One region of the Photorhabdus viridis genome, then DNA from elsewhere that is predicted to be linked to it. Evidence: predicted binding sites of a transcription regulator. Region 1 holds the regulator's gene; the other holds the start of a gene.
The links. Region 1 encodes PhoB, which activates phosphate uptake and scavenging genes when phosphate is short. Its sites were predicted from a motif close to CTGTCATAAAACTGNCNNAT; they were not measured.
Positions count from the first base shown of each region.

Region 2: the regulator PhoB is predicted to act here: its motif matches at 10,644-10,663, upstream of pitA (inorganic phosphate transporter PitA).

Region 1 covers NZ_JBEJZY010000041.1:7,893-24,062, reverse strand. The annotation lists gene ABR397_RS16950 (AAA family ATPase) at 1,585-5,268, opposite strand; gene sbcD (exonuclease subunit SbcD) at 5,265-6,500, opposite strand; gene phoB (phosphate regulon transcriptional regulator PhoB) at 6,763-7,452, shown strand; gene phoR (phosphate regulon sensor histidine kinase PhoR) at 7,476-8,813, shown strand; gene brnQ (branched-chain amino acid transport system II carrier protein) at 9,163-10,491, shown strand; gene ggt (gamma-glutamyltransferase) at 10,625-12,388, opposite strand; gene ABR397_RS16920 (peroxiredoxin C) at 12,612-13,214, opposite strand; gene ABR397_RS16915 (acyl carrier protein phosphodiesterase) at 13,375-13,995, opposite strand; gene queA (tRNA preQ1(34) S-adenosylmethionine ribosyltransferase-isomerase QueA) at 14,100-15,167, shown strand; gene tgt (tRNA guanosine(34) transglycosylase Tgt) at 15,227-16,170, shown strand, end outside.
Region 2 covers NZ_JBEJZY010000022.1:46,598-62,767, reverse strand. The annotation lists gene ABR397_RS11310 (alpha/beta fold hydrolase) at 1-312, opposite strand, end outside; gene ABR397_RS11305 (hypothetical protein) at 1,173-1,670, shown strand; gene ABR397_RS11300 (hypothetical protein) at 1,670-2,146, shown strand; gene ABR397_RS11295 (MFS transporter) at 2,653-3,822, shown strand; gene ABR397_RS11290 (AAA family ATPase) at 4,095-4,322, shown strand; gene ABR397_RS11285 (radical SAM protein) at 4,541-5,467, shown strand; gene ABR397_RS11280 (ATP-grasp domain-containing protein) at 5,460-6,668, shown strand; gene ABR397_RS11275 (MFS transporter) at 6,693-7,904, shown strand; gene ABR397_RS11270 (MalY/PatB family protein) at 7,915-9,108, shown strand; gene ABR397_RS11265 (BaiN/RdsA family NAD(P)/FAD-dependent oxidoreductase) at 9,341-10,525, opposite strand; gene pitA (inorganic phosphate transporter PitA) at 10,825-12,315, shown strand; gene uspB (universal stress protein UspB) at 12,370-12,705, opposite strand; partial or broken gene ABR397_RS25035 (transposase) at 13,226-13,411, opposite strand; gene ltaE (low-specificity L-threonine aldolase) at 13,677-14,735, opposite strand; gene hemN (oxygen-independent coproporphyrinogen III oxidase) at 15,110-16,170, opposite strand, start outside.

The DNA.
Region 1 (16,170 bases):
GTGATTTCTCTCAATTGGTACCAATTATAGTCTAGCTCAGAAAAATAATAATTGAGTGTTTTTATAACTTACAGGGTTAATTATTTTTGTATAAGGGAAAGGGAGTATTAATGGCTGTGAACTATTACCCACCTATTTCCTCTTGGGTTTTTTATATTTCATGATGTTACTGTGACTCACTGGAAAATAAATTCATATGACAATAAAGTTAAAATCTGAAAATCAGTATATCTGGGTTTTCATTAAAAAACTTTTAGTTGGAAGTATATAGGCAAGCCAGTTTTCCTTCGTCGCTTTTCAAGTCTTGAATATACTCACACACCGAAATCTTTCCCTCTAATACCTTGGTATTCACGCTTTTTAAATAATTATAGGAAATTAAGTAAATATAAAATAAGCAAAGTATAGAATCGTTGATAAATAAATTAAATATAGCAGGGTAAATTAAAGTGGAATCCTGTCCTGCTTTTTATGATTGTCAGGCTTTAAACTGTTATTAAAAGTCATTGTTTTAACTTGTGGCTTTAATCGGTATAAGGTTTTCACCGTTTTTTTACTGCTTTTAACGCCGTTTTTTGTTAATTTTAATCATTATCAGATATTGTGTTTTACCTTTTAACGAAGGTTAATCATACCTGTTTTTTCAGGGTTTAAATCCTGCTAAATGAACTGTTTTATCCTTTTTTTAATTGCGTTATTTTTAGCGTTTTCTCCGTAAAATAACCGACGAGAAAGCCTTTAATGCTATTTGTTTTGATAACATTATTTTACGTGCAGATTTATTTTCAACTATTTATTAATGGTTGATGGTTTTCGATTAAATGTGATTGATTCACTTTATTAAAAGTTACATTTATTGAGTTAAACCTACCTTTTATATAAAAGCTTTAATATCTCTGTGTTAGCGCTTTTAAATGATTATGGCGAGTTAATTAAATGTAAAATAAGCGAAGTATAGAATCGCTGATAAATGAATTAAATATAGCAGAGTAAATAAAATGGAATCCTGTCCTGCTTTTTATGATTGTCAGGATTTAAACTGTTATTAAAAGTCATTGTTTTAACTTGTGGCTTTAATCGGTATAAGGTTTTTACCGTTGTTTTTACTGCTTTTAATGCCATTTTTTGTTAATTTTAATCATCACCAGATATCGTGTTTTATATTTTAACGAAGGTTAATCATACCCGTTTTTTCAGGGTTTAAATCCTGCTAAATGAACTGTTTTATCTTTTTTTAATTGCGTTATTTTTAGTGTTTTCTCCGTAAAATAATCGACGAGAAAATCTTTAATACCTATCTGTTCGGATAATGTTCCTTTACGTGCGGATTTTTTAAAACTCTTTATTAATGGTTGATGGTTTTCGATTAAATGTGATTAATTCTCTCTATTAAAAGTTACATTTATTGAGTTAAATCTACCTTTGATATAAAGTCTTTAATGTTTCTGTATTCTCATTTTTAAATGATTATGGCAATTTAGGTAAATGTAAAATAAGCAGAATATAGAATCGCTGTTAAATGAATCAAACTTGGCAGGATAAACAAAGTGAAATCCTGCCATGGCTTTTTATTATTTTCCGCTATTATTTGTTATAACGAAACTCCGGTGAGAGTTTACTTATTCCAAGTCCATTAACTTTTTTAACTTTAATTTGTACTGGTATCCGTTCTTTCATGGCTTCGACGTGGCTTATAACACCAATGGTTTTCCCAGAAGCATTCAGATGATCCAGAGCGTCGAGCGCAATATCGAGGGTTTCCGGATCAAGTGTGCCAAAGCCTTCATCCAGAAACAGCGAATCAATACAGGTTTTATTGCTGACTAAATCAGACAAAGCTAAAGCCAGAGCGAGGCTGACCAGAAAACTTTCACCACCGGAAAGCGTTTTGGTATCACGAATAGCATCGGCTTGCCAGGTATCAACGACTTGCAGTTCAAGACCATCACTGTTTTTGCGTTGTAAATAATAGCGTCCGTGAAGTTTTCTCAGCCGTTGATTGGCAAGATAAACCAGATGATCCAATGTGAGTCCTTGAGCAAAACGGCGGAATTTAGCGCCATCGGCTGAACCAATCAGGTTATTAAGGTAACTCCAGTCATCATAATTTTGTTGGCAATGGCTGATCTCTTCCAGCAAGGATTTCTGCTGTTGGCGTCGTACTGCGTCATTACCAAGCAGGTTTCTCAATTCTCCTTGTTGTAAGGTGTTTCTTTTCAGCTCATCAGTGATGTTTTCCAACTGTTCAGTCAGTTGTGATTTTGTATGTTGAGCAAGGAATTCAGGACGATTTTTCAGATGTTGCTGCTGGGCTTCTGCTGCTTTTTGACACAAGGTTTTGATCTGTATCTGTTGTTGTTCGAGCCGTTCTTTGAGTTGTTGCAACTCCTTACGTTGCTCTGGTGATAATAGGGCTGCTTCAAAGGTACTTTGATCGGTAAATATACTTTCAGCTAATGCAGAGTTGAAATTCTGTTCTGACTGCTGTTTTTGTTGTTCAGCTTGTTTGCTGCTTTTTTCAGTCTCATGAATTGCGCCGGTAAGCTGGCTGATACTGGATTGTGCTTGTTGCAGATGTGACAGCGCCTGTTTGTATTTTTCTTCCAACTGCTGAGAATGTTGCTGTAATGCCTGAGTAATTTTCGCGACCGACTGTTCACCAAATAGTTTTTGGCGCTGTTGTTGCGTCTCTGCGAGTTGCTGTTTCTGTTGTTGTTCTTTTTGATAAAATACGTTTAAACGGGATGTATATTCTTCTTTTTGTTTATTCAATGATTCAATCTGACTTTGAACGATGGCTTGTTCTTTCTGAATCTGTTGCCAATTTTCACGACAGTTTTGATATACCTGCCACTCATTTCTACGTTGTTGCAGCCAGTTTTCAGCATCATTCAGGATTGGTAGTGATAAGCCATATTTCTGTAATTCAGAAGTCATTTTTTCGATAATATCAGCCAGTTTACTCTGTTGTTGCTGTATCTCTGGTTGCAGTTCAGACTGGCCCTTTTTCAGGGCATTGTATTGTTGTTTATTCAGTTCAATTTGTTGCTCAATTTTTTTAATTTGTTCTTTATGGACTGTTAGCGTTTTTTCTGTTTTTTGATGTTCTTTTTCTGCCAGTTGAAACTCGGCTAATTGGGTCAGACAAAGCTGATAAGCCGATTGGTTCTGCTGTACAAATGCTTCAAGTGCCGGTTTATCTGAAGGAGAAATTTCAGTTTGTAATGTTTCGCAAGTTTGTTGCCATTGTTGAATTAATGAATTCAATGCTGGTTCAGCATCAGCAATTTCTTGCAAAATATGGTTGTATTGTTGCTGTTGAAATTCGTTTTTATTAACTAATGATATTCTGGTAGTTTGTAGTTCTTCAAATTCCTGACGTAAATCTTTTAGGCGTTGTTCTGATTTTGGTAGTTCAATCTTTTGATAAGCTTGAATAGCCGGATGATGTTCGGAACCGCAAAGTGGACAAGGAACGCCTTCTTTGAGTTGTGCCCGTTCTTTTTCCAAGCTGACAATTTTTTGTTCTAACTGAATACGTTGAGAAAGATCGGCTAAATGTTGCTGTTTGTCTGAGAGTTGTTTATCAATAGATCCAATTTGAACAGGCAGTTCCTTTAATAATTTTTCCGGTTGTTGTAAACGAACACGATTACTGGCAATTGTGGTTTGTAATTGCAGGATCTGCGGGGATAGTATTTCCAGTTTATGTTGTAGTGGCTGTCGTTCCTGATATTTAGTTAATTGTTTTTGTAATTTCTCCGGTGAATATTGTTTTTGCAGATGAAAAAATTGCTGCTCTGCCAGTTCAAATGCCAGTTTCAGAGGTTGGTTATTTTCAATCTGTTGTTTTAGGTCTGCTTCTTGTTTATGCAGGTTAGTGTTGAGCTGTGTGATTTCGGCGGTGAACTTGTCAATTTTTTGAGTCTGGTGATTAATCTGTTGTTGCTGTTCTTGCCACCAAGAGAATTGGTGTTGCCAGAAAGCAATTTTTTCACCGAAATATTGATGGTAAGTCTGTTGTTCGAAATAGTTTTCTAGTTGTTTTCTTTGACTGGTTAATGATAGGGCGTGCTGGTTTGCCGCGTTATATTGTTGATCATTGTTTTCAAACGCTATTTTCTGTTCGCCGATTTGTTGCAGTGTAAGATTAAGATCTTTAATCTGACTATCAATCTGATGCTCCAATGGGATCACCTGTTCTGATATCAGTTTTTCTTGTTGTTGCCGGTGTTGTTGATGTGCTTCTCTGGCTGAATCGGCATCAGTCACTTTTTGTTGTATCGGCGTGAATATCTGCTGCTGTTGATGAAGTTGCTGACGCATATCTTCCAACTGTTTATTGATTCTCTGATGTTCATACTGAGTTCGGTTTTTGTTATCCAATAATGGACGAAGTATTTCTGCTGGTTCACTGTTGGCCAGTTTTTGCAGCTGCGGCTCTGCATGGGTAAGCGCTTTTTCTGCTTGTTGTAAAGCAACCTGATTTTCAGTAGCAAATTGTTGAAGTTCTTCCTCTCGAATCAGCCATTGCTCCGAATGTTGCAGGGTTTTTATTTGTTGATTCAGTCGTGATTCAGAATCAGCGAGTTGTTGCTGTTGTTCGAGATATTGTTGATGCTGTTCTTCCGTTAACAAATCAATGGCAGAGGTTTTGGCTTGCAAAATACCCAGTTCTGACTGGGCTTCTTTATGTTGCTGGTAAATTTGTTGGGATAAAATACCGTAAATTTCAGTGCCAGTTAATTCTTCTAATAAATCAGCCCGTTCATTAGGTTGGGCATTGAGGAAAGCAGCGAAGTCTCCTTGGGATAACAGCATGGATTTGGTGAAACGACCGTAATCCAATCCGGTAATTTCGATAATTTTCTCTTTCTTATCCTGGATCTTATCTGCCAGAATTTTGCCGTTGCTGCTGAATGCGAGTTCCACTTTGGGGGCTTGCAGATTGCCGTCCGGCTGGTTGCGCGCTCGCCGTTGGCTCCAGAAAGCGCGGTAAGCGACACCTTTCACTTCAAACTCAACTTCTGCCAGGGATTCTGCTGTGTGGCGGGTCATCAGCTCATTTTGTGATGCTGAAACTGTCAGGCGCGGGGTTTCGTGATAAAGGGCAAGGCAGATGGCATCCAATAATGTGGTTTTACCTGCACCGGTAGGGCCGGTTATTGCGAACAGGCCACTGCTGGCAAACGGCTCTGTTGTGAAATCAATCTTCCATTCGCCTTGTAATGAATTAATGTTTTTCAGCCGCAGACTCAGAATTTTCATGCCTGTTCCTCCTTGTTTTTATCCTGATAGATATTATTCAGTGTTTGTTCGAAAAGGGTGGTCAGACGTTTTTTGTGTTCTTCATCTTCAAGTTCTGACTGTTCAAGCCGCCGGGTAAAAACTTCGTTAACGCTGAGTTCTGTCAGGGTTTCTCTGTTTTCTTGCGCCAGCATATTTTGTCGCTGTGTTTTACTACGCCGTAGCAGAATGACTTCAACAGGAAGTTTTGTAACCATCAATTGAACTCTTTTCTGGATATCGTGGAGATAATCTTGTGTGGCAACTTCAATATCTAACCAGACGGGTTGCTCGCCTTTATAGTCATTAAAAGTCTGTAACTGTTGCTCAATTTGTTGCAGATCACCCCTGATAAGTTGCATGGGCTGATATTGAGGAATAGGTAAAAGTGTAATGGATGCCAGTTTGTCTTGGGTGAATTCCACCAAACAGACGCTTTTTTCCTGCCCGACTTCATCAAAACTGAGCGGTATGGGGGAACCGCTGTAGCGAATATGTTCAGATTTAGCCACGATTTGTGGCCGGTGAATATGCCCAAGTGCAATATAGTCCGCCGGTGGGAAAGCTTGCGCCGGGAAGGCATCAAGTGTACCAATATAAATATCCCGGACTGAATCTGTGGCTGAGGCGCCAACGGTGGTTAGATGCCCGGTGGCAATAATAGGTAAGGGTAAATCCAGTTCATCACGTAATTTACGTGCTTGCTGATAGAGTTGATCATAGTGTTCTGCAATTGCTTCCTGTAACGCCAGTTGTTTTTGTTCTCCTGACTGACCTGACTGGCTGGTCATAATATCTCTTGGCCGCAGAAAAGGGATTGAGCAGAGAATGGCGCCAGCTTGACCTTCCCTGGTGTTAAGTGTTTTTATCTGTTTTTGTGGATCTTCGTCAGCATTCGCAATGACGGTGGTATTCAGGCAGGAAAGCAGTTCTTTTGATTCATTCAACGTTGCCACGGAGTCATGATTACCACCAAGGATAATTAACTGACAGCCAGTAGGTTGCAGTTCAACAACAAAGCGATTATATAGCTCACGGGCGTAACTGGGCGGCGAGCCGGTATCAAACACATCTCCGGCAACAATTAATGCATCAACCCGGTAATTTTCAACCTGTTTAATCAGCCAACGCAGAAAATGTTGATGTTCAACAGCCCGGCTTTTTGTAAAAAAATATTGACCAAGATGCCAGTCCGAAGTGTGAATAATACGCATAGTGCCGCCGCAATGGATTAAAGTGAATGATGATTATAATGGCTATATTCTGAATGTCGCCTTTAAATCTGGCTTCGTGAATATATCTCCGAGCCGCTTCGCATTCATGATGAAATATGATAGTTGTTTGAATTAATTATTGCGAAACAGATTGCAGGTGGAGGATAACCGAGGCAGGATTTCATAAATCTGTCATAAAACTGACGCATAATGCCTTTTAAAACTCAGTCGCGTTTATCTCAATATTTAACAGGATTAACCCATGACAAGACGTATTCTGGTCGTTGAAGATGAAGCTCCGATTCGTGAGATGGTCTGTTTTGTGCTGGAAAAAAATGGCTATCAACCGGTAGAGGCGGAGGATTATGATTCTGCGCTGGCATGTTTATCTGAACCCTATCCTGATTTGGTGTTATTGGATTGGATGATCCCTGGTGGTTCTGGTTTGCAGATGATCAAGCAAATGAAACGGGATAATAATGTCCGTGATATTCCGGTGATGATGCTGACCGCACGTGGTGAAGAGGAAGATCGGGTTCGCGGCCTCGAAGTTGGGGCAGATGACTATATAACCAAGCCTTTCTCTCCTAAAGAGCTGGTTGCCAGAGTCAAAGCGGTATTGCGGCGTATTTCACCTATGGTGATGGAAGATATCATTGAAATGAATGGCTTGGTTTTGGATGTTACTTCCCATCGTGTGACCAGTCAGGACCTGGCTCTGGATATGGGGCCGACCGAGTTTAAATTACTTCATTTCTTTATGACTCATCCTGAGCGGGTCTACAGCCGTGAACAGTTGCTCAATTATGTTTGGGGAGCAAATGTTTATGTTGAAGACAGAACTGTTGATGTGCATATTCTCCGTTTACGTAAAGTATTAGAGATTGGTGGTCATGATAAAATGGTGCAGACCGTTCGCGGTACTGGTTATCGTTTTTCTACCCGTTACTGAGTTTGCGCGCCGGAGAACATGATGTGTTAGAACGTTTATCCTGGAAAAAACTGGTTTCAGAACTGTTTCTTTTTTGTTTGCCTGCATTAGTTTTGTCGATATTTATTGGTCATTTGTCCTGGTGCTTGTTTGCTTCGGTATTTTTGGCGCTGATATGGCATGGCTATAATTTGCTGAAACTTTCGGATTGGTTATGGTTAGATCGTAGGATGTTGCCGCCGTCGGGAAGGGGGGGATGGGAGCCGATTTTTTATGGTATTCACCAAATGCAGCAACGGAACCGGAAACGGCGCCGTGAACTGGCGCTGTTGATCAAACGGTTTCGTAGCGGCGCTGAGTTATTGCCGGATGCTATTGTTATGATGACAACTGAGGGTAATATTTTCTGGTGTAACCGTTTGGCCCAGCATTTACTGGGTTTTCGTTGGCCTGAGGACAATGGGCAGCCTATTTTTAATTTACTTCGTTATCCTGATTTTAATCGGTATATGCTTTCCAGGGATTTTGTACGTCCGTTATCAATAGAATTAAATAATGGTTTCACTGTTGAGTTTCGGGTTATGCCTTACTCTGGAGAGCAACTATTAATGGTTGCCAGGGATGTGACGCAGAAACGGGCCCTGGAAAATGCCCGCCGTGACTTTTTTGCCAATGTCAGCCATGAAATGCGTACCCCTTTAACTGTATTGCAGGGTTATCTGGAAGTCATGCAGGATCAGGAGGTGTCTGGCTCGCTGAGTAATAAGGCGCTGAATACAATGCAGGAACAAACTCGGAGGATGGATAGTCTGGTGAAGCAATTATTGCTGCTTTCTAAAATCGAAGCGGCTCCTCAGATTGATATGAATGAAGTAGTTGATGTGCCTTTGATGCTTAAGGTATTGCGTCAGGAAGCCGCCGCGCTTGGTAATGAATGCTATAAAATTAATTTTGATATTAGTGAAAAACTAAAAGTTTTCGGCAATGAAGAGCAGATTCGTAGTGCAATGTCGAATCTGGTTTATAACGCGGTTAATCATACCCCGAAAGGCACTCAGATTGATATCAGTTGGAAAAAGAACTCCCACGGCGCCGAGTTTATTGTGAAAGATAATGGACCAGGTATCAGTGCAGAACATTTACCCCGTTTGACTGAACGTTTTTATCGGGTAGATAAAGCCCGTTCCAGGCAAACGGGTGGAAGCGGTCTCGGTCTTGCTATTGTTAAGCATGCTTTACATCACCACCATTCCCACCTTGAAATCTCCAGTGAAATAGGTCAAGGAACAACTTTCAGTTTTACTTTATTGTCAGGATTGATTGTACCGGCTAAATTAACCAGTAAAAGAGATAATAATGATTTAATTAAAAGCAATAATTAACTTGTGAAATTAATTATTAGCTTTGAAGGTTAAAAAAAACACAAATCATATAGTGTGTATTCAATGATAGCTAACAGCAATCACTGGTTTTGAAAAAGAGTGCAGTATATGACTCTGCATTCTGGTTTATCTATTGCCTTCTGACACTATAAAAGTTTTACTTGTGGGCAGTTGCTGGCGATTCTATCTATAATAACCACTATGGTTCTGTATTAAACAGGTACAGGTGAATATTATTTTGATAATAAATCGTTAAATTAGGGTTCAATATTGCCAATGCGGGCTTAACTATTGGCGGTATTTATATTATTCAAGCCATTAAAATGGTAACAAAAAATTAACAATTATTATGACAAATCGTTTATCATCTAAGGATATTTGGGCGTTAGGGTTTATGACCTTTGCCCTGTTTGTAGGAGCGGGAAATATTATTTTTCCTCCTATGGTGGGATTACAATCGGGTGAATATGTTTGGGTAGCTGCATTAGGCTTTCTGGTCACCGCGGTTGGTTTACCGGTAATTACAATCATCGCGTTGGCAAAAGTAGGCGGTGGTATTGAAGAGCTGAGTTCACCCATTGGTAAGGCTGCGGGGTTGCTGCTGGCGACAGTTTGTTATCTGGCTGTTGGTCCTCTATTCGCAATTCCACGTACTGCGACGGTTTCTTTTGAAGTGGGTATTGCTCCCCTTGCCGGTTCGGGTGAATTATCGCTCTTTATTTACAGCCTGATTTATTTTGCTTTGGTGATTGCTGTTTCGCTTTACCCTGGTCGTTTACTTGATACTGTCGGGCATGTGCTGGCGCCCATTAAAATGCTGGCGTTAGGTATACTTGGCGTTGCCGCTCTACTTTGGCCTGCGGGGGGAGCAATTCCTGCAATTGAGGCTTATCAACAAATCCCATTCTCTAGTGGTTTCGTTAATGGTTATCTGACGATGGATACCTTAGGCGCTATGGTATTCGGTATTGTTATCGTTAACGCGGCGCGTTCAAGAGGTGTTGCTTCAGCTTCATTGTTGACCCGTTATGCGACGTGGGCAGGGGTGATTGCCGGGTTTGGTCTGGTGCTGGTTTATCTGTCTCTGTTCAAACTGGGTTCTGGCAGCGGGTCATTAATTCCTCATGCGGAAAATGGCGCTGTAATTTTGCATGCCTATGTTCAGCATACTTTTGGTGGTGTTGGCGCTCTTTTCCTCGCCGTGTTGATTTTTGTCGCCTGTATGGTGACTGCGGTGGGATTGACTTGTGCGTGTGCTGAGTTTTTCAGCCGTTATCTGCCTCTGTCTTATCGTTCATTGGTTCTGATCCTTGGTTTGTTCTCCATGCTGACTTCTAACCTTGGTTTGAGTCATTTGATCAATATTTCTATTCCAGTACTGACTGCGATTTATCCACCTTGTATCGTTTTGATTGTTCTGAGTTTTACTCTGCGCTGGTGGAATAATTTTAGCCGTATTTTGGCTTCGGTTATGCTAATCAGTCTGCTGTTTGGTATTTTAGATGCTATCAAGTCATCAGAAAACCTGGTGTATTTATTACCAAATTGGGCAACTCGTTTACCATTGGCTGATCAAGGGTTAGCTTGGTTAGCGCCATCCCTGTTGGTTCTGGTTGTGTTTGGTATTTATGACCGTATTTGGGGTCGTTCTGGTTCACAAGAAAGTCAAAGTCATTAGTGATAATGGTCCGTTTATTTAACCGTTTGTCATCGTCAGATAGTTAGAGAAAGCGCGGGATGGCGTGCCTGAGAAAGGTGTTCCATCCCGCTATCTTGGTATTCTTTTACATGGTTTGCTGAATTACCTATTGTTAGTAACCAATAGCGGCACCTGCTGGGCGCCGAACATCATTGGCGCCATAGAAATAGTTTTCACGAACTTGACCAGATACAGCAGCATCATTACCTGAAGAACCTGTATTTGAAATGTTAGCGGCTTTTGGTAAACCGACCATAATCAACTCAGCTGCGCCCCACGGTGTTTGTTCCACCATCTTATATCCCATTTTTTCCAGCAAATTCAGTGAGTCTTTAGAAATACCTCGTTGTTCATAATAAACTTCATCTGGTAACCATTGGTGATGAATGCGAGGGCTATTGACCGCTTCCTGAGGAGTCATACCGTGATCAATGATGTTTAAGGCAGTTTGTAGCGTGATAGAGATAATACGGGAGCCTCCGGGTGAGCCCAGGACAAGGAATATATTATTGTCTTTAGTGACGAGTGTCGGGCTCATTGATGATAGTGGGCGCTTACCAGGGGCGATAGAGTTAGTCGCACCTTGAACGAGTCCATACAGATTCTTCTCACCAATTTTTGTCGTGAAATCATCCATTTCATCATTGAGGAAGAAACCTGTTCCCGGTGCAATGACGACAGCACCGAAAAGCCCATTGATTGTATAAGTGGTTGAAACTGCATTACCTTCTTTATCTACAATGGAGTAGTGCGTGGTTTCTGGTTTCTCATGTGGTTCAATACCCGGCTGAACATTTTCTGATGATGTTGCTTCTCCTGGTTTTATTTTTTTACGCAGAGATTCGGCATAGCTCTTACTCAGTAAACGATCGATTGGGTTTTTGACAAATTCTGGATCGCCAAGGTGAGTATTTCTGTCCATATAGGCATGACGCATCGCTTCCGTCAGTGTGTGAATATAATCAGCAGAGTTGAATCCCATTTCTTTGAGGTTGTAGCCTTCCAGAATATTCAGGGTTTCACACATTGTTACCCCTCCTGAACTGGGTGGCGGTGAAGAGATAAATTTATAACCGCGGTAGCTACAGGTGACGGGGGCTGTTTCTGAGATCTTATAATTGGCGAAATCGGCTTCGGTAATAATGCCGCCTGATTTTTTAGCTGCTTCTGCAACCCGTTTAGGAATATCCCCATGATAGAATGCTTCCTGTCCTTTTTTGGCGATTAATTCCAGTGTATTTGCCAGATCGGTTTGTATCAACTTATCGCCCGGTTGATAAGGGGAGCCATCTTTACGCAGGAAGATACGGGCTGCTTCTGGATCTTTGCGGAAACGTTTGATTGACGTGTCCAGAATATCTGTGTCTGCTCGGGTCAGTATATAACCTTCACGTGCTAGTTTAATTGCCGGCGCCATGACCTGTTCGCGGCTCAATTTGCCATATTTCTTTAAGGCACTCTCCAGCCCCATGACGGTTCCCGGCACACCGGCAGCCAGGTAGCCATATAAACTGGCTCCTTTAATGACGTTGCCTTCTTTGTCCAGATACATATTGGCACTTGCCGCATTTGGTGCGGTTTCGCGGAAGTTAATAAAAGTATTTGTGCCATCAGCCAGGTGAATTGTCATAAAACCACCACCGCCGATATTGCCGCAGCATGGGTTTACAACGGCCTGGGCATAGCCAACAGCAACAGCTGCATCAATAGCATTTCCACCTATCTTGAGGATATCTACACCAACTTGTGAAGCAAGGTGTTGGGCTGAGACAACCATACCATTTTTAGCTTCAACGGCAGGTTCTGAAGCGGCATAAAGATGAGAAGAGATAAGTAAGGATATTATTACCAGTGGTGTTTTCCATGTTTTCAACATGTTGTGAGCTCCTGTCGTTTTGCGGGATGATTTTTATAAAGTGGAAGCGCTTATTTTATTTACACGAATTTTAATGTTAATCAATTGTAAATTTAATTATAAGTGATGATAATTATTAGAAAGATTTATTTTTTGTGCGCAAGGTGGCAAAACGAGGAATTTCAGCGATAAAAAAACCAGTTGGCAGCAACCAACTGGTCTGAATTATGGGTAACGTTTGAGGTTACAGTTTAGATGCGTTCTGAGACAGGTATTTAGCTACGCCGTTTGGAGACGCGCCCATACCTTCTTTACCTTTTTCCCACTGCGCAGGGCATACATCGCCGTGCTCTTCGTGGAATTGCAGTGCGTCAACCATACGTAGCATTTCGTCAATGTTACGGCCCAGTGGCAGATCGTTAACAACTTGGTGACGGACAACGCCGTTTTTGTCGATCAGGAAAGAGCCACGCAGAGCTACGCCAGCTTCTGGGTGCTCAATACCGTATACTTTTTGAATTTCACGTTTAGTATCAGCAACCATTGCATATTTAACTTCGCCGATACCACCGTTATCGATAGGAGTTTTACGCCATGCGTTGTGGACAAATTCAGAGTCGAAAGAAACACCAACAACTTCAACACCGCGTTTTTTGAACTCTTCGTAGCGGTGGTCGAATGCGATCAGCTCAGAAGGACATACGAAAGTAAAGTCCATCGGCCAGAAGAAGATAACGGCAGGTTTACCGTTCAGGTGTTTTTTCAGGTTGAAATTCCCAACTATTTCGCCGTTGCCAAGGACAGCTGCTGCTGTAAAGTCAGGGGCTTGACGAGTTACCAGAACCATGAGTTACTCCTGTAGTTTTAACCGAGGTTTATGTAAAAATTGGATGTAGAATAAGGAATTAGCGTACATCAATAAAGGGTAAAATACTAATTTTTGCAATAGATTTTACCTATCAATACTTTATTTTTATTTTCTTTACTGTAACGCTTTACCCATGTTGTTAATTGGGTGAGGTTTCCAGTTTCATTTGGGGGAGGTTATAAAAATCTTTATTTTCCGCTTTTTCTATCATATAGGGATAAAATTGCCAGAATAACGCTTCGAGGTCAGAGTAATGTTGTTCTATATCCTGAAATGATCCCGATAAGGCAGATAATCTGGGATGTCTTCGGGCCATGCCATTTAGTACATTGGCGATAAATGCAAGATCTGCATAGCGGATCAACCAGTTTTGCGACCATAAAAACTCATTCATTTCCTGAAATTTTTCGGGAGTTTTATGGAGATGAGGTTCTATCTGATTGCGGGCACGGTGAATAAATGCGGGTAATGAGTCATCGGGAACCAGTTTATCCCAATATAAGGAAAGGAAGTGATCCCAAATAATATCCAATGTAATCGGCGCAACCCGTCGGTATTGGCTACTGAACAGGTGGCGGGCTTGAATAACCAACGGGTGGGTATCTGTTAATACATCAACCCGTCGATGCATGCGAATGCCTGCAACTACGTCAGCGCTGTATTGCCCCTCTGGATTACCGCGAACAAAATCCGCCATCAGATTCCCTAACAGGGAGCTTTCAGCCAGAGTAGCTAAATGAAGGTGAGCGAGAAAATTCATCCGGCGATTATAATATAAATCAGCGAAGTTATGTGCTTATTTGTTGCACCCTCAGAGTTGCGGCACTAGACTAGTCCGCCTGTTTTTCTGAATGATTAAATATAATGCGAGTCTCCGATTTTACTTTTGAACTTCCTGACGAAATGATTGCTCATTATCCTCAACCACAACGCAGTGGCTGCCGTCTGCTCTCTCTTGATGGTGAAACGGGGGCGTTAGCGCATGGTGTTTTTACGGATGTTCTTGATAAGCTGAATGCCGGGGATTTGCTGGTTTTCAATAATACCCGAGTTATACCCGCGCGTATTTTTGGCCGGAAGGCCACCGGCGGTAAATTGGAAGTTCTGGTTGAACGGGTGCTGGATGATAAGCGGGTACTTGCACATGTGCGTGCTTCCAAAGCGCCAAAAGAGGGGGCGGAGCTGTTGCTGGGTGACAGTGAGAACGTTAAAGCGACGATGCTGGCCCGCCATGACACGCTGTTCGAAATACGTTTTGATGATCAGCGTGATGTGCTGTCCATTCTGGATGATGTCGGCCATATGCCCTTGCCGCCTTATATTGATCGTCCTGATGAAGAGGCGGACCGCGAGCTGTATCAAACGGTATACAGTGAGCGCCCAGGCGCAGTAGCCGCGCCAACGGCAGGCCTTCATTTTGATGAGCCATTATTGGAAGCCCTGCGTGAAAAAGGGGTGGAAATGGTTTTTGTTACCTTGCATGTTGGTGCCGGTACTTTCCAGCCAGTGCGTGTGGAAACCATTGAAGACCATATTATGCATGCTGAATATGCTGAAGTGCCGCAGGATGTGGTTGATGCGGTCCTCGCATGTAAGGCCCGGGGGAATAAGGTTGTCGCTGTCGGAACAACATCAGTCCGCTCGCTGGAAAGTGCAGCAAGAGCTTGCCAAAATGGATTAATTGCGCCATTTTTTAATGATACGCAGATTTTTATCTATCCGGGGTTTGAATATCAGGTTGTTGATGCGCTGATTACGAATTTCCATTTGCCGGAATCGACACTTATCATGCTAGTTTCTGCATTTGCTGGTTATAAAAATACCATGAGTGCTTATAAAGAGGCGGTGGCAGAGAAATACCGTTTCTTTAGTTATGGCGATGCCATGTTTATTCGCCGTAATCCTTTGGCTTTCAAGGAAAAAGTTTCTTAATTTATTGTCATAATGTATGAAATCAGCATCAGACTGTTTATCTGATGCCTGGAGGTTAAGTGAAATTTGAATTACAAACTACCGATGGTCGGGCCCGGCGCGGTCGTCTGGTTTTTGAACGTGGTGTTGTGGAAACGCCGGCATTTATGCCAGTGGGGACTTACGGCACAGTAAAAGGCATGACGCCGGAAGAAGTAAAAGAGACCGGTGCGCAAATCCTGCTTGGCAACACTTTCCATCTGTGGTTGCGTCCAGGGCAGGAAATAATGAAGCTGCATGGCGACTTGCATGGATTTATGCAATGGCATGGCCCGATTTTGACGGATTCAGGCGGTTTTCAGGTATTCAGCCTTGGCGCGATGCGTAAAATCAAAGAGGAAGGTGTGCATTTCCGCAACCCAATTAATGGTACGCCTGTTTTCCTCAGCCCGGAAAAATCAATGGAAATCCAGTATGACCTGGGTTCTGATATTGTGATGATTTTTGATGAATGTACGCCATATCCTGCTGACTGGGATTATGCGAAACGTTCGATGGAAATGTCCTTGCGCTGGGCGGCTCGTAGTCGTAAGCGTTTTGATGAGTTACAGAATAAAAATGCTTTGTTTGGTATTATTCAAGGGAGCGTTTACGAAGATTTACGTGATATCTCAGTAAAAGGTCTGGTAGAGATAGGCTTTGATGGGTACGCTGTAGGTGGTCTGGCGGTTGGGGAGCCTAAAGAAGATATGCACCGTGTTCTTGAACATGTCTGCCCGCAAATCCCGCAGGACAAACCGCGTTATCTGATGGGGGTAGGAAAACCAGAAGATTTGGTGGAGGGGGTTCGCCGTGGCATTGATATGTTCGATTGTGTAATGCCAACCCGTAATGCCCGTAATGGTCATCTTTTTGTCACCGAGGGTGTCATTAAGATCCGTAATGCCAAACATAAAGAAGATACTTCGCCGCTGGATGAGCAATGTGATTGCTATACTTGTCGAAATTATAGTCGGGCGTATTT
Region 2 (16,170 bases), on a different contig from region 1:
TTCCCCTGGAGCCGCTGTTTCAATAACGGCTTCGACCTGTTTTCCAAGGTGTTCAAGAGTCAGGGTTTCGCCTGCTTTCACTGGTTGAGAAAAATCCAGTGATATAACAGTGTGTTTTGTGGCTAGGAGTGGAAATAGATGACAGAAATGCAGCGTTGTATTTCCGCTTGTACCATGCACCAACACCACCGTATTACTCTTGGCATTATCCTTAGTCAGGCCTGGAGGTTTAGCTGTGAAGAACCTGACATCCTTTCCATCTACCTTTACAGTACTTTCATTAACATTAAATTCTTGATCGGATTTATTCATGGTAGTTATATATCTCCCTATAGATATGGGCAATGGCTAAATATTGAGCTTTATTAGTTATCGTGGTTGTCATTATTCTGTCTTGGTAACAATTAGTTCATTGAATAATTATTTTGTTACTTCTTAAATAAAGTCATAACTAAGTATCAGGCTATTGTCAAATCTATAAGGTTGAAATTGTGCCTATACTTGAATACTTTTATTATAAAATTAAATTGCTCTGAATTATTTATTATATTTTAGTGATAAATAATCAAATCGCAAGTTATTAACCAGGGTGAAATAATTATGATGCTAAGTATATTAGGGAATTAAGAGCGCAGAAATGAAATCAGTTGTTTCTTATAGCAATAAATGGCATCGCATCTTTTATCATTTAAAAGCCAATTCTTTGAGTGGGACAGCCAAGTTGGCAACACTGAATAGGTGTGGCGTTGTTTGCCAACTCAAGTTCAGTGTTTATTCCTGGATAATAACGCAAGGGTTCTGTCAGGCTGGTGGGAGAAAGCATCAAAATATTAATTCTATATATTGGACTATTTTCTTAATTTCTTCTTTTACATTGACAGGTTTTCATCCTCATACCATAGTAATTACATCATATATAGTTTGTTTTCTTTGATCTGTTGGTTTGCTTGTATTCTCAAATAATTCATTTGATCTATTATTCTGACTTTATTCAGTAATAGCTTATATAATTAAGAAAAGCCAGTGATTGAAACAAATTAGAGGTAAATTATGAAGGAAATACAATTTCCTCTGTTTTGCAGAAAGACAATTTGGGTTCAGATTTAAAAAACACTATCAGACTATTTTCCGCAGTATTTTGTGATACTTAACGCACATTAAGGAGATGAAAAATGTCTAATCAAGCTGTGAATGAACAACATCCGCAATATGCGGTGGCAGAAGGGGAAAAACGTGCTATACGCACGATTAAGCTATTTATTTCTCTGGGTTTTATCGCAGAGGCTGGATTTCTTTTAATGAGTTTTATTTTATTTCCCGACAATGGCCCGCTGGTATGGCGTTTGGTATGGGCTCTTGGTTTATGCGGTATCGGCATGGGGGCCGCCGTTGGGGGATTGACCTATCTGCTCTCAGCCCGTTTTATGCCTGGAAGCGCTGGAGCTTATATCATGACCGCAGTGAGTAGTGCTCTGTTTTTCAGTGTTTGCCAGACACTTTGCTGGGGGTTGGACCATAACGTGGGGCTGAATTATTGGGGCTCAATAGACATGCCGTTGTTGTTCCTTATTAAGGGATACACTGCTGCACTCATTGCTGGTATTTTGGGCAGTTTTCTTCTTAACTCGATAAAAGGTGCAAGATTCCTTGACTGTCTAAAGGTGTTTTAGTGAATAAAGAATCGAGTTTGCCCAACAGCTTCGTTATTTCCGTATTTCTGGCTGTGCTGGCTGCATGTCTGAACCTTATATTGTGGCGTGCCGATATTCTGGAAATGGCGCACAACACTGCGCTGAAAGGGTTAATGGCTGTTTGGTATATATTGGGCTGGGGTTTTGCCGCAGGTTGCCTGACCGCTCTCGCCATCCATTCAATCAGAACAAGATTACCTCAGATGGCGGGGGCGGTGGTCGCCATGCTGATAAGTTTTCTGCTGGTTACGGGAACTTGCGGCCTGGTTTATGCCTACCTGACAAATTCCGCTTTCATGCAAATTGCTATGGGTGGCGAGGCTCATCATCATTCCCCAGTAAGTCAGGGAACTATTCTTGGTTTTATTGCGCAGCTACTGCCCAGTTTATGTGCGATCGTTATCTCGATAATAAATGCTTTTTCAATAAAAGTGGGAAAGTGGTTCAGGTTATGAGCCAGCTTTCAATGCGTAGCTAGTTGGCGGTTCTTCTCCCATCTTGTCATGGTGCTCAGTTCCCCGACATAAAGCGAAAGACACCAGGTCCCAGTTTTGCGAATGCAAGATTGGGGCTTTTTTTATATGTGTTGATATGTAATGCATTTATTAATTCTGAATGTAAATAAATGTGTACAATAAGATTAATGCGAGAAAATCATTCAATATTTCATGTGGTATATGTATGTATTTAAATTGTTTTTCAAATATAAGAATAAGGAATGTTGGGAGGTTATAAAAACATGAGTTGGCTCACAATAATAAAATTTTTAATTTAACAGCTAATTTACATAAAGGAATGTGTTGGCTTATATTTAATTTTACTTACGGTAAATAAATTAATGTTAACCTAAACTGTGAAAGGAGTAATTATGGACTATCAATTTCTAGATAATATTTTTTTTTACAAAATAAAGATAGGTGTAAATATATGTTTATGCCTATCATAATCTGGATGATAACCGATGAAAAAGTACATTAGTATAGGTGTAAATGAACTTGATACTTATCTTGATTATGCTATTTTAAGTATTATAGCTATATATAGTCTGCATTCTACGCCATCCGAAATGGGAATATTAGGTGCTTGCTTCGCTATTCCATTCCTGGTGGCAAGTGGATTATTTGGCAAGCTGTTTGACAACGGGAGTATATTAAAATGGAGGATACTGCTGTTCTTTATTAATGGCATTGTCATGCCTTTTTTATCTGTAGCTGATCCAATTATATTTCTTTATGTAATTACATTAATCAAGACAACTTGTCGGTGTGGTCTTGGAATATCAAATACAAAATTGAATATAGATGATAATGAATCTCAAAGATTTTATGAAATTTATGGATATATTACTAACTTTAGCAGGATAGCCATTCCATTATTTGTTGTTTATTTAAACACGTACTATGGGTTATGGTTTGTCCTGTCATTATCAATGATATTTAACTTAGTCGGCATGCTGACATCATACTTTGATAATACTTTTCGGTCTGATGAAAATAAAGATATAAATTCTACTGCCGTAGAACGTTTCTCACTTATACAGCAATTGAAAAGTAAACCGGACTTATATTTACTTGTTTCGGCCTATACTTTGTCAAACTTAGCCTTTTTTCTTAGCAATGATATGCTTGGTATCTTCTTCGAGAAGATTGGACAAAGTGAAAGTAGCATAGGCTACATAATTTCACTTCTCGGGATCGGTGGCATAGTAGGAACGAGAATTTCTGGTTGGTTACTTAAAAGATTGTCAGCCAAGAATCTCCTGTTATTTTCCATTATGGTTAACTTTGTGGCCTTTTGGGGGGTTGGTTTTTTAGACGCAAAAACAAATCATTATGCTACATACTATTTATTAATTTTCCTGGTTGGTACGGCTTCTGGTGTGACATTTTTCGCAATCAGATACGGCGTAAGAAATATTATTGGTTTTGAACATGTAGGGAAAGCTACAGGAGGTATACAGAAAATTTCATCTGTAGTGGCAATTTTGATGCCAATTATTGGGGGGTATACTGCAAAACTTATTTCTATCGAATTTACTTTCAAATTAACAAGTATCCTGCTTGCAGTGATATTCCTGTATTTTTTATTTAAAAAGTATAAATTAACTGAGAAGAGGAATATGTATGTATAATTCAAATAAGCTTATTGCAGGTCTCCGGTATCAGTAAGACCCTATAATTTTCTCAATATTGGTTGTTTAGAAGTTTCTCCTGATGCTCAGACGAGGGGCGATAAACACTCAAAAAGTTTTGATTGTTGTATAAGAACGTCATAAACCCACAAATAGACGGAGATTAAACCAGCAAATAGACGCTATACAAACCAGCATTTAGACGGTAGCATAACCAACAAATAGACGGGCCAATTTAAGCTTCATTCTCCACATTGCACAAAAGAACAGCTTTGAATAACACACTACACCCAAGATACATAGCACCACAGCTCAAGGTAGCATTGGTTGATACGCCAGTGGTGTGCCTGCTCGGTCCTCGCCAGGTCGGCAAAACAACGTTGGCGAAAGCGCTAGAGCCTGGGCGGGCTTACCTAACTTTTGATGACAGCACTTTGCTTAATGCGGCTAAAGCTGATCCTACGGGATTTGTACAAAGCTTGCCAGAACGTGTCACATAAAGCCCCAAGACATTCATATTTATCTTGATGTTGATACTTATATTGGTAGCAAAACATGTGGACAAGCTTGTAAGCATTGTTGGTTTGTTAACTATGAACACGTTAAAAAGTTAAAGTTTAAAGATAATGAAGGAGTAAATATTACTCGTTTTTTAAGATCAAAAGGTTATAAAGTCTATCCAAGATACACGGATAGTTTTGCTTATGATGGTGAACTGATGCGACATTATGGTGTTGCGAGAGCGAGAACTTATTTTGAAGGTGATACATCATCCAGCGTTGCAATGGAGAGTGGAGAGGCTTGGACAAGTGGTCGGCCATTATTAAGTGAAAAATCAGAGTCTCTTTTAGATACGGCAAGAGATTATGGATACCGGACAATCACACTTACTTTTCACGGATTAATTAACGAAAAAGGAATAATTTCTGATAGCTATGAATACCCAATAAAAGGGGTTTTGTATGGCACAGACCTTGAGCGTGTTTTAAAAATTATAAAGGATTACAACGCAAAAAATAGAGATATTTTTAATGGATTTAGAATAGGCATTGGTATCACTGTAGGGTCACACAACGTATCGAAAGAAATGCTCGAACGTTATCTAGATTATTTCAATAAAATAGGAATCGATACTCTGCGATTTAATAAATTCTTTGATCATGGAGGAAAGCACCCTCACCTAGAAATAACGCATCAAATGTGTGCTGATTTTTATAAGAATATAAAATATTTTCATGAAAATATTTTATTAAATTTTCAACTAGGTGTGAGTGAGGACTTTGGTTCTTTTGGGATAGATGTTTTAGGATTACCGCCATCTGTTGGTCATTGCCAGGCGGGCAAACAACTTTTTGCCATTATTCCGTTAAAAAATAAAAAAAGTAGAGAAAAGCATAAAAATTATTTTTATGAAGAGATTGGCGACATTGTAGGGTGTGTGAATATTTTTGAACCTAAAGTAGGAAACTTAACTAGAGTGACTAATGTCCACAATGAAACGATAACATATAAAGTTAATTTTTATCTTGATGAAATTAACGATCTTGTTAATAAAAGATTAAACGGTGTGTTAAAGAATGGGTGTTTTTCTCGTGAGCTAATGAATAACCTCTCTGGTAGATCGATAGAGATTAGAAATGTCTAATAGATTATTAGTAATAGAAAAAAACCCATCCGGTTCGATTGGGTTAAAAAAAGCAAAAGAACTGGGCGCTTATATTATATTCATTGGATCAAGGAAGTACTATAATAAAGTATCTGACAATGATTTACTCTATATTGATGAATTCTTCGAAGCAGATACTAATGATAATGAACTTGTTGTAAATATGGCTAAGCATATCAATGCTAAGAAAAAAATACAGGGTGTTATTACATTTATGGAGTTCTATGTTCCCCTTGCGGCTAAAGTAGCAGAAACATTAGGCCTTAAAGGAATAACATATGAAAATGCATTGAAAGCAAGAAACAAACACCTAATGAGAGAATCTTTTAGGCAAAAAAATGTTCCTATCCCTAAATACGCTCTAATTTCGAATGTTGACAGTGCAAAAATAGAAGCAGCCAAAATTGGGTATCCAAACATTATAAAACCTATTAACATGGCCGGAAGTCGAGGTGTTTTACGTAATGATAATGTCATCGAATTGGAAAGGAATTTCCGTGAAGTCTGTGAAATAACTCCTCCATTTGGAGTAAAAAAAGCTTCTTTATTTTTGATAGAAGAATATCTAGAAGGACAAGAATACAGTATTGAATCTATTTCCTTTAATGGTGTTGTGAACATTATCACAATTACTAAAAAATACGTATCAAATAATGGTTATTTTGTTGAATTAGGGCATACATTACCTGCTAATCTACCATTACAACAAAAAATCGAAATAGAAAAAGTGGTAACACAAGCTTTGCTCGCGTTAGGTATTTATAATGGAGGAGGACATACCGAGGTTAAGGTAACAAGTGATGGTGTCAAAGTCATTGAAGTAGGAGCTCGGTTAGGAGGAGATCATATTCCTGAATTAGTGGAAATGGCTACCGGTATTGATATGTGGAAAGCAGTTATCCAAGTTTCGTTAGATATTTCACCTGACTTGAGTAAGAAGTTCAATAAATATGCCGCTATTTCTTATATCACTGCACCTTCTGGCATTGTTAAAAAGATAAATTACACAAAGAATGACTTTGTCCATTTTGATGTTAACATTGGAGAACATATTAAATTACTGAAAAATAGCTCTCAACGATTAGGATATGCTATTGCGTGTGGCGTAACAGCGGAGCAAGCTGAATTTGAAAGTCACCACCTTAAAGAGAGTGTTATTATCGAAATAGAGTCAGCGTAACTCAATACGTATCCTGGTGAACTAATGGCATCTCTATTCAGATTATCTTTATTAAAACATTTACCTCCCCCAATTTTTATCATGTTACTGGGGACACTGTTAACAAGAGCCGCCTATTTTATGGTTTGGCCTTTTTTAGCGATGATCCTTTATCGGCAGTTTAACATGTCAGCGACAGGAATTGGCGGATTATTGGCGCTGTCAAGTATCTTAGGCTCAGTAACGGGCATTTATACCGGATATTTGTCTGATATTTTTTGCCGCAGAACAATAATGCTTATCGGGGTGATGATAAGCATTATTTCATTCATCATGATTTCCTTCTCATCTTCACCTATATTATATTTAATCTCTATATCCGGAATTAGTATTGGTCGTGCTCTGTTAGAAGCGTGTAGCAAAGCCTTAATTGGCGATTATATTAACTCCCCTAAAGAGAGAGAGTCAATACAATACTATCGATATTATTTGGTCAATGTTGGCGCTGCAATTGGTCCTTATATTGGATTAGCCTCTGGCCTATCGGCACAGAGAGAAACTTTTCTAATTACAGCCATTGTTTATTTTGTTTATGGTATTATGTTGCGTGTCTTTTTATTATCTTCAAAAAAAGAAGAAAAAATAAAAAAAGTCAGCAATGATATTAGTTTTACAAAAACATTGAACATAATTATTTCTCACCGAACATTCGTGATACTTCTATTATGTAATGTTCTTGTTATGTTTGTTTATGCTAACTTTGATTCTACGCTTGTTCAATATTTATCTAGATCAAATATCAACAATGTTACTAGTTTTATTGCTTTATTAGTTATTGTCAACTCATTGACAATTATCACTTTGCAAATGCCAATTTTATTTTTATTAAGAAATTTTACCCCAAGAATAAAAATATTAATTGGTATCATGTTAATTGCCGTAGCTCAAATCATTTTTGCATTCTCACCTATTAATACAGTTTATTATCTTTGTGTCGCAACTGTCATTCTGAGTTTTGGAGAAATAATTGCCATACCTACGTTTAATGTCGAAGTTGATAGGCTCACACCTCACCATTTAAGGGGAGCTTTTTTTGGTGCTTCCAATATGTCAAGTATTGGATCAGCTTTAGCCCCTATTTACGGAGGGATTATGCTTGATTTATTTAATGCTACTCTACTGTTTTCATTATTATCTCTAACTAGCTTGATAACTCTATTGATTTATTATACTTTTTTAATTAAAAAAAATAATTAATGGCGGATGTATGAATTTCAATTTTGATGTTATATTCGATCGTTCTATTTTTTCATCTACTAAATGGACATACCCTCAAGACCCGCTGTATACCGATAACAAGCCAACACCATTATGGGTAGCAGATATGGATTTTCAGTGTCCTCCTTCTGTCAGAAAAGCGCTTTTGAACATCATTGATTATGGTATATTGGGTTACACTAATTGTAGCTTATCAACATTAAATGCGATTATAGACTGGCAAAAAAACAGGCATGACTGGACAATTGAACCTGATTGGATTGTTCAGAGCCCAGGTGTTGTTACTGCGATTGATATTATAATTAATGCACTTTCGGAGCCCGATGATTCTATCATTATAATGACACCTGTTTATGGGGCATTTTCGCGCTCTATACTCGCCAATCAACGCTCCGCAATAACTGTTTCTCTTCATAATATTACTGGTCGATATTTACTTGATTTTGATGAGCTAGAAGAAAGCATTACAGTAAAAACAAAAATGCTTATCCTCTGTAATCCCCATAATCCAATTGGTAAAATTTGGTCTATTGACGAGCTCAATATCATTGGTAATATCTGTTTGAAACATAAAATAATCATCATATCAGATGATATTCACCAAGATTTAATTTTCAATAACCGTTCGCAATACACACCTTTAGCAGCTCTGCACCCTTATTTTTCTGAGATATGTATTACGTGTACCTCACCAAGTAAGACCTTTAATCTAGCAGGGCTGCAAACATCTAATATTATTATTAAAAATAATAAGCTACGTGAAAGAGTAAAAAAAGAATTTCTGCGATACGATATGTCCCGCCCCAACATGATAGGATTAGCCGCGTGTGAAGCAGCCTATAAAACAGGGCAGGAGTGGTTAGAAGCGCTTTTACTATATTTAAAGGGAAATTATAATTTATTACATACTATGCTGAATGGTGTTGAGGGTATTCGAGTGATTGAATCTGATGCATTATTTTTATCTTGGATAGACTTTCGGCAAACAAATATCAATTTAGATAGTTTGAATAATACATTAATTCAACAAGGAAAAGTTTGGTTAGATAATGGTGAAAAATTTGGTGCGGAAGGACATGGGTTTGCGAGATTGAATTTTGCTTGTCCTAGAAAGATATTAGAATCTTCAATTAAAAATATGCTCCATATCTGTCATTTTCAGAATGATGATTGCGTCAATTGACAGCGCTAAACCACCCAAGTCATGATTCCGGTAGTTAGAGCTGGATTAACGCAATAAGTGCAACGTGCGCCCCGTTACACCAGTGTTCATTTATTTCAATAATGCCAATTTTATCCGATGAAATAGATTATGCTAAATTTGCAGTTTTTGATGGGTTGAATACAGAAATATCAGTAAATTGCGCATCAAAAACTGCTCCTTACGGGCAAACTTTATTGTCTCTCCACAAAAGTCACAACGCTTGCGCACATGCCCAGGCGGAACTCCATGCCCACTGGAAATTATAGCCGCCAAGCCAGCCGGTGACGTCTACCACTTCACCGATAAAATAGAGTCCTTTTACCTGATTAGCCTCCATTGTTTTGGATGAAAGCTGATGAGTATCCACGCCGCCCATAGTAACCTCAGCAGTACGATAGCCTTCAGTACCGTTGGGTTGTACTTGCCATGACTGGAGGTTTGTCATCAATTGTTTTTGTTGAACTGAGTTCAGCTGTTTAAGAGAAACATCCGGGAGTTGGCCGAGTGTTTGCAGACATTCTGTCAGCCTCTTCGGTAATAATTTTGCCAAGGTATTCTTTACGCTTTGGTTTGGGTGAGCACTCCGTTCTGTCTCCAGAAACGTTTCCAGATCAATGTCTGGAAGTAAGTTAATACTCACAAACTCTCCCGGTTGCCAATAACTGGAAATTTGTAAAATTGCTGGACCAGAAAGTCCTCGGTGGGTGAACAGAATATTTTCTTTGAACAGCGTGCCATTTTCCGCGGTGACAATGGCGGGAACGGACACACCGGAAAGCACATGAAGTTGCTCCAGAAGTGGTTTATGCAGAGTAAAAGGCACGAGAGCGGCGCGGGTTGGCAAGACTTTCAGACCAAACTGTTCTGCAATCCGATAACCAAAAGGGGTTGCGCCAAGACCCGGCATAGATAACCCACCGGAAGCGATGACCAGTGAGCGTGTACTTACTTCCTTTCCGTTAACAGTGATAACGAAACCCAGCTCCTTTTTTTCTACGTGGCTAACTTCGCTGCGTAGGCGGATAGTGACTTGACCAGCCTCACACTCTTTTAACAACATATCAACTACCTGCTGGGCTGAATCATCGCAAAAAAGCTGTCCTAGGGTTTTTTCGTGGTAGACAATGCCATGGCGTTGGACCAGCTCAATGAAATCCCACTGTGTATAGCGGGCTAGGGCAGATTTACAGAAATGGGGATTAGCGGAAAGATAAGCTGATGATTCTGTGTACATATTAGTGAAGTTACAACGCCCACCGCCGGACATCAAAATCTTACGCCCGGTTTTTTTGCCATTGTCCAGAACCAGCACCTGTAAACCACGTTGCCCAGCTTGAGCTGCGCAAAACAGACCGGCTGCGCCGGCACCAACAATAACTACATCAAATCTTTCCACTGTTTCTCTCTTTATAACCGAATAATTTAGCGGGAACTTCCCTTAAAGTGTTGCATTTTTGATAATTTTGCGGAAAAAAGTCCCCGTATGACCTGAATTTGTCAGGTAAACTTATTTTTTGTCTTAAAATTGTCAATTTTTTAAAAGATATGCAATTTTATGATATATAAGGAATATTCCCATTTCTTATTGTTATCTGGTTGTCATGAAATCAAAAAAAGTTCATATTTCACTTTCCCCGCTAGCATTTGTCACTGATAATGCGCCGCGTTCATGTCCAACTAACTGGCTTAACGTTTATGCTACATCTTTTTACTGGCCTGGATTTTCACACCAGCCTAATGTTAGTACTGGCACTGCTGTTTGTGCTGTTTTATGAAGCCATTAATGGCTTTCATGATACCGCGAATGCGGTAGCAACAGTTATTTATACCCGTGCTATGCGAGCACAGTTCGCAGTCGTCATGGCTGGGGTATTTAACTTTTTTGGTGTTCTTCTTGGTGGATTAAGTGTCGCCTACGCGATTGTACATTTACTCCCTACCGATCTTCTGCTCAATGTCAGTTCTGCTCATGGTCTTGCCATGGTGTTTTCCATGCTGCTGGCTGCCATTGTCTGGAACCTTGGTACCTGGTATTTCGGTTTACCTGCATCCAGTTCTCATACCCTGATTGGTTCCATTATTGGTATTGGCTTGACCAATGCCATTGTGACCAATTCTTCTGTGGTTGATGCGCTGAATGTGCCGAAGATGATACAGATTTTCCTGTCGTTGATCCTCTCTCCTGTAATCGGATTGATCATTGCCGGGGCAATTGTGTTTCTGCTACGCCGTTACTGGAGTAGCACTAAGAAACGCAAACGTATTCATCTGACGCCCGCTGAACGCGAAAAGAAAGATGGTAAGCGTAAGCCGCCGTTCTGGACGCGTACTGCGCTGATTTTGTCTGCGGTAGGAGTCAGTTTCTCTCATGGGGCGAATGATGGTCAGAAAGGCATCGGTTTGATTATGCTGGTGCTGATCGGCGTAGCTCCGGCGGGATTTGTCGTAAACATGAATGCTAATGGCTATGACATTGCCCGTACTTACGATGCGGTTACTCACCTGCAACAATATTATCAGCGGCATGGTACCGCGTTATCTCATGCCATTGAACTGACGCCATTGGTTGCTGTTGCAGAAGATGAGTCGGAAGAGCGATTTCATTGTGACAGCACTCGCGCTGTAGTTGTTCTTAACCAGACAGAAAGCATATTGAAGGGCATTCAGAGCTATAGTGGGCTGAATCCTGAACAGCGTAATAATATGCGCCGCATGTTGATGTGTATTGCCGATACTGCGGAATCTGTGGCTAAACTGCCGGAAACCAGTGCTGAAGATGCCCGTTTCCTGAATAAACTGCGTAAAGACTTATTGTATACTGTTGAGTATGCACCTATCTGGATCATCATTGCAGTGGCGCTGGCACTATCTCTGGGAACTATGGTTGGCTGGCAACGCGTTGCGGTGACTATCGGCGAGAAGATTGGTAAGAAAGGTATGACCTACGCACAGGGTGTTTCAGCTCAGATGACTGCGGCTGTTTCAATTGGTGTGGCGAGTTATACCGGGATGCCGGTTTCGACTACACAGGTTCTTTCCTCTGCGGTAGCGGGGACGATGTTGGTTGATGGTGGTGGTGTTCAGGGTAAAACAATCAAGAGCATCATGTTGGCCTGGATACTGACCCTGCCGGTTTCAATTGGGTTATCCGGTATTTTCTACTGGTTCGCTTTGAAACTGATTTAATTGTTTTGACGAATAATTTGAAGGCGGTATGGGTTAACTATACCGCCTTTTGTTTTAATACCAAATCAACATCGAAATCAGACAAACAACAACTAATCCACTCAGCGCGCTCGTCAGAATAAATTGCCTCCTCAGCCGCTCACAGCGAAGCACCACTGCTGGATCATGATGATCCAGGTAACGTTGCGAATTGATATAGTGCACAAGCCTTATCTGCTTATTAAGCTGTCCATGAGCAGTAAAAAAACCGTTACCGTCTACTGATTGATAAAGCAAGGGATCGGACTGGCGAAGAATAGACAACAATGCCCGCAGTGAAGAGAAGTAGCGCATCATATTCATAATGCAGACAAGACACAGCGCCCAAAACAGTGCAATTGAACTGAACATAATCCCCTCCTTAGAATGGTTAGCCAAAGCTGTCACAAAAGGAAAAAAATCAAAACTGTAGGCGGTGACGCCTTATATTTATTGTAGGAAAGATAGTCAGATAGTACAAAAAAACCCTTTCGGGTGGCTTAAATTTGGGCAAAGACATAAAATGGCGGTCAAGTTGTGGTGATTGTTGCCGATACCAGATGGTAATAGTCAGAAGCGTTAATCCCTTAATGTGATGATATTTTGATAATAAGTACGGTTTATATAATGAAATTAATCATAAATTCCATTATTTGAGTTGTTGTAACCACTGAGTAGTTCAATGTAGTGGGAAATAAGGCTTTTTTGTGTGTTCTGCTGATTTTCATGTCTAACTCATTGTAGGTAACTAAATTTATGACTGAGTTAATATGAGATAGGGGGGAAGTACCAATGCCATGAATTTGCTTCCAATCTGGAATTTAATTTTGTAGAGCGAAAAACAGTCAAATTCAGGTGTTATGAAGATTGATAAAACACTAAATAGGAATGTAAATGGCAAACTTAATTTATTTAACTTTAACCAGTCTTTTACCTGCCCACTCCGGTGGTAACCGGCTCCGTCAAGGATAATATGAACCTTTTGATTGACCGGATAGGTTTCACGCAGGGCAATGAAGAACTCTGCGATGTGATAACTGTCGATACGGCCATATTCGCTGCAAAATAAATCTATTCTTGAAAAGTTAAATGCTTTTTATTTAAAATTGTGCCTTGAATAGTTAAATCACTCTGTAATATAGACTTAATAAACAATAATCATTACAAAAACAAATTTTAAATCTTCTGTCGTTCCCTTTTTATAAAGGGAACGATTAATTACTTATCTTCTTATATTAATCAAGAAAATTCTATTAATGACAATAGCACTCCTTCATGTATAAATAAATAGAGCAGAATTTGATAAATAGTACTCAAAATACTGTAAAAACTATTCAAAAAATTTAACCATAAATAGCACGAGTTTCAGTCACATTCTCGCACTTATCAGATCCAGCAACAGTAAGAAACTCACGCCACAACGTAATCAGTCGCTCAAGATCAGCACGAGAAACATTAAGGTGTGTCACTAAGCGGGTGATAGACTCTACGCTCAGCATCACACCTCGTTCTTTCATCCAAGGCCCCAACTGCGTGGCTTCATGTGCTGGTATGCGTAAAAATACCATATTAGTCTGTGCCCCAGGCGCCAAAACTTCCACACCCAGCTCACTCAATTGTTCAGCAAGCCACTGGGCATTATCATGATCCTCGCGTAACCGTTGAACATTATGCTGCAATGCATAACGCCCTGCGGCAGCTAATATTCCCGTCTGACGCATTCCTCCTCCAGTCATTTTGCGCCAACGCCGTGCCTGCCTGATGTATTCCGCATCACCACACAGTAAAGAACCCACCGGCGCTCCCAACCCCTTGGACAGACAGATGGTCAGAGTATCGCAATACTGAGAGAGAGTACTCAGTGGCACATCTAACGCCACAGCCGCATTGAGAATACGCGCCCCATCAACGTGCAATGCCAAGCCTTTCTCCTGCGTAAAAACTCTGGCCTGCTGCAAATATGCAAGTGGTAGTACCTTACCATCGTATGTATTTTCTATGCTGAGTAAACGGGTCCGGGCGAAATGAATATCGTCTGGCTTGATAACACTGGCGACAACATCCAGAGGCAATGTTCCATTAGCCGCCATATCAATCGGTTGCGGCTGTATACCGCCCAATACGGCAGCACCACCCGCTTCATATAGGTAGTTATGCGCTTTCTGACCCACAATATATTCATCACCCCGCTGGCAATGGGTGAGCAACGCCACTAAATTAGCTTGCGTACCAGTAGGCAGAAACAGCGCAGCTTCTTTACCAGCCAGTACAGCTCCTTCGTGTTCAAGCTGGTTAACATTAGGATCGTCGCCATACACATCATCGCCTACCTCTGCTAATGCCATGGCCTTACGCATAGCCTCGCAGGGTTGGGTAACAGTATCGCTACGTAAATCAATCATAGGTGGCTCCTGTATATTATTTTAAAAAATTATTTTGCTTAAATAGCCAGAGGATAATCTTTTTCATATCCGACAATGCCATAACTATATCTACTTATACTTTTAGTTAGATCATCGATATTAACTGTAATAGATAATATAGTTTTTGCCATAAACATCTCCGGTATAATTTACTGAAAAGTACCAAAACATCAGCAGAGTAAAAACATGGCGTAAAGCAATTTATAATTGATCTCTCAATGGCTATCAAAAGAGTTGGAAGTAACACTAAATTCGTTAAATGGTCAGAAGATTGTCCAAAACCTGCCAAGTGATATTGATATTTTTAAGATATAAGGGCAGGGATAATCACCCAGCCCTATTCAGTTGAATAATCAAATCACTTTCGAAAACTGTCGCTGGCGAACCGGCTGGCGCAGGTAAATATCAAAGCACATACAGATATTACGAATAAGCAACCGGCCCCGTGATGTCACCCGGATCTGTTTTTCATCCATTTCCACCAGCCCATCTGCAACCAATGGTGCCAATAATTGCAAATCTTCCGCGAAATACTGGGTAAAACTCAGATTATATTGTTGCTCAATATCAGCAAAATTTAGCCGGAAATTACAGATCAGCGCTTTAATCACATCACGGCGGATACAATCATCCTGAGACAGAGTTAAACCACGCCACAGGGCATGCCCCTGTTTTTCGACCTGTGTATAGTAGGTTTTTAACTCTTTCTGGTTCTGAGAATAGCTATCACCCAACATGCTAATAGCAGAAACGCCTATTCCCAGCAGGTCACACGCTTCCTGAGTGGTATAACCCTGAAAATTGCGGTGCAACCGCCCTTCCCTCTGAGCTACCGCCAGCTCATCATCTGGGCGAGCAAAATGATCCATGCCAATAAACTGGTAACCATTTTGCGTCAGTGTTGCGATGGTTTCTTGCAAAATATCTAACTTTTGTTCGACGCTTGGTAAATCATGCTCTTTGATTTTACGTTGGGCGGCAAACAGATTCGGTAAATGAGCATAATTGAAAACACTCATTCTGTCCGGTGATAACGCTAATACTCGTTTCAAAGTGAAAGCAAAACTTTCAGGCGTCTGTTTCGGCAAACCATAAATCAGGTCAATACTGGTGGAATTGAAACCGGTTTCACGGGCTCGTGTTACCAGAGCAAAGATAAAATCTTCATCCTGTTCTCGATTAACCAGACGTTGTACTTCTTTATTAAAGTCCTGCACTCCCATGCTCAGACGGTTAAAACCTTCACTGCGCAGGTGATTAATCACATCTAATTCAATTTCACGCGGATCGATTTCAATAGAAATTTCAGCATCCGGCAAAAAATTAAAATGGTGACGCAACATTCCCATCAATTTACTGATTTGGTTTTTGTCAAGATAGGTTGGCGTACCACCACCCCAATGCATCTGGCTAA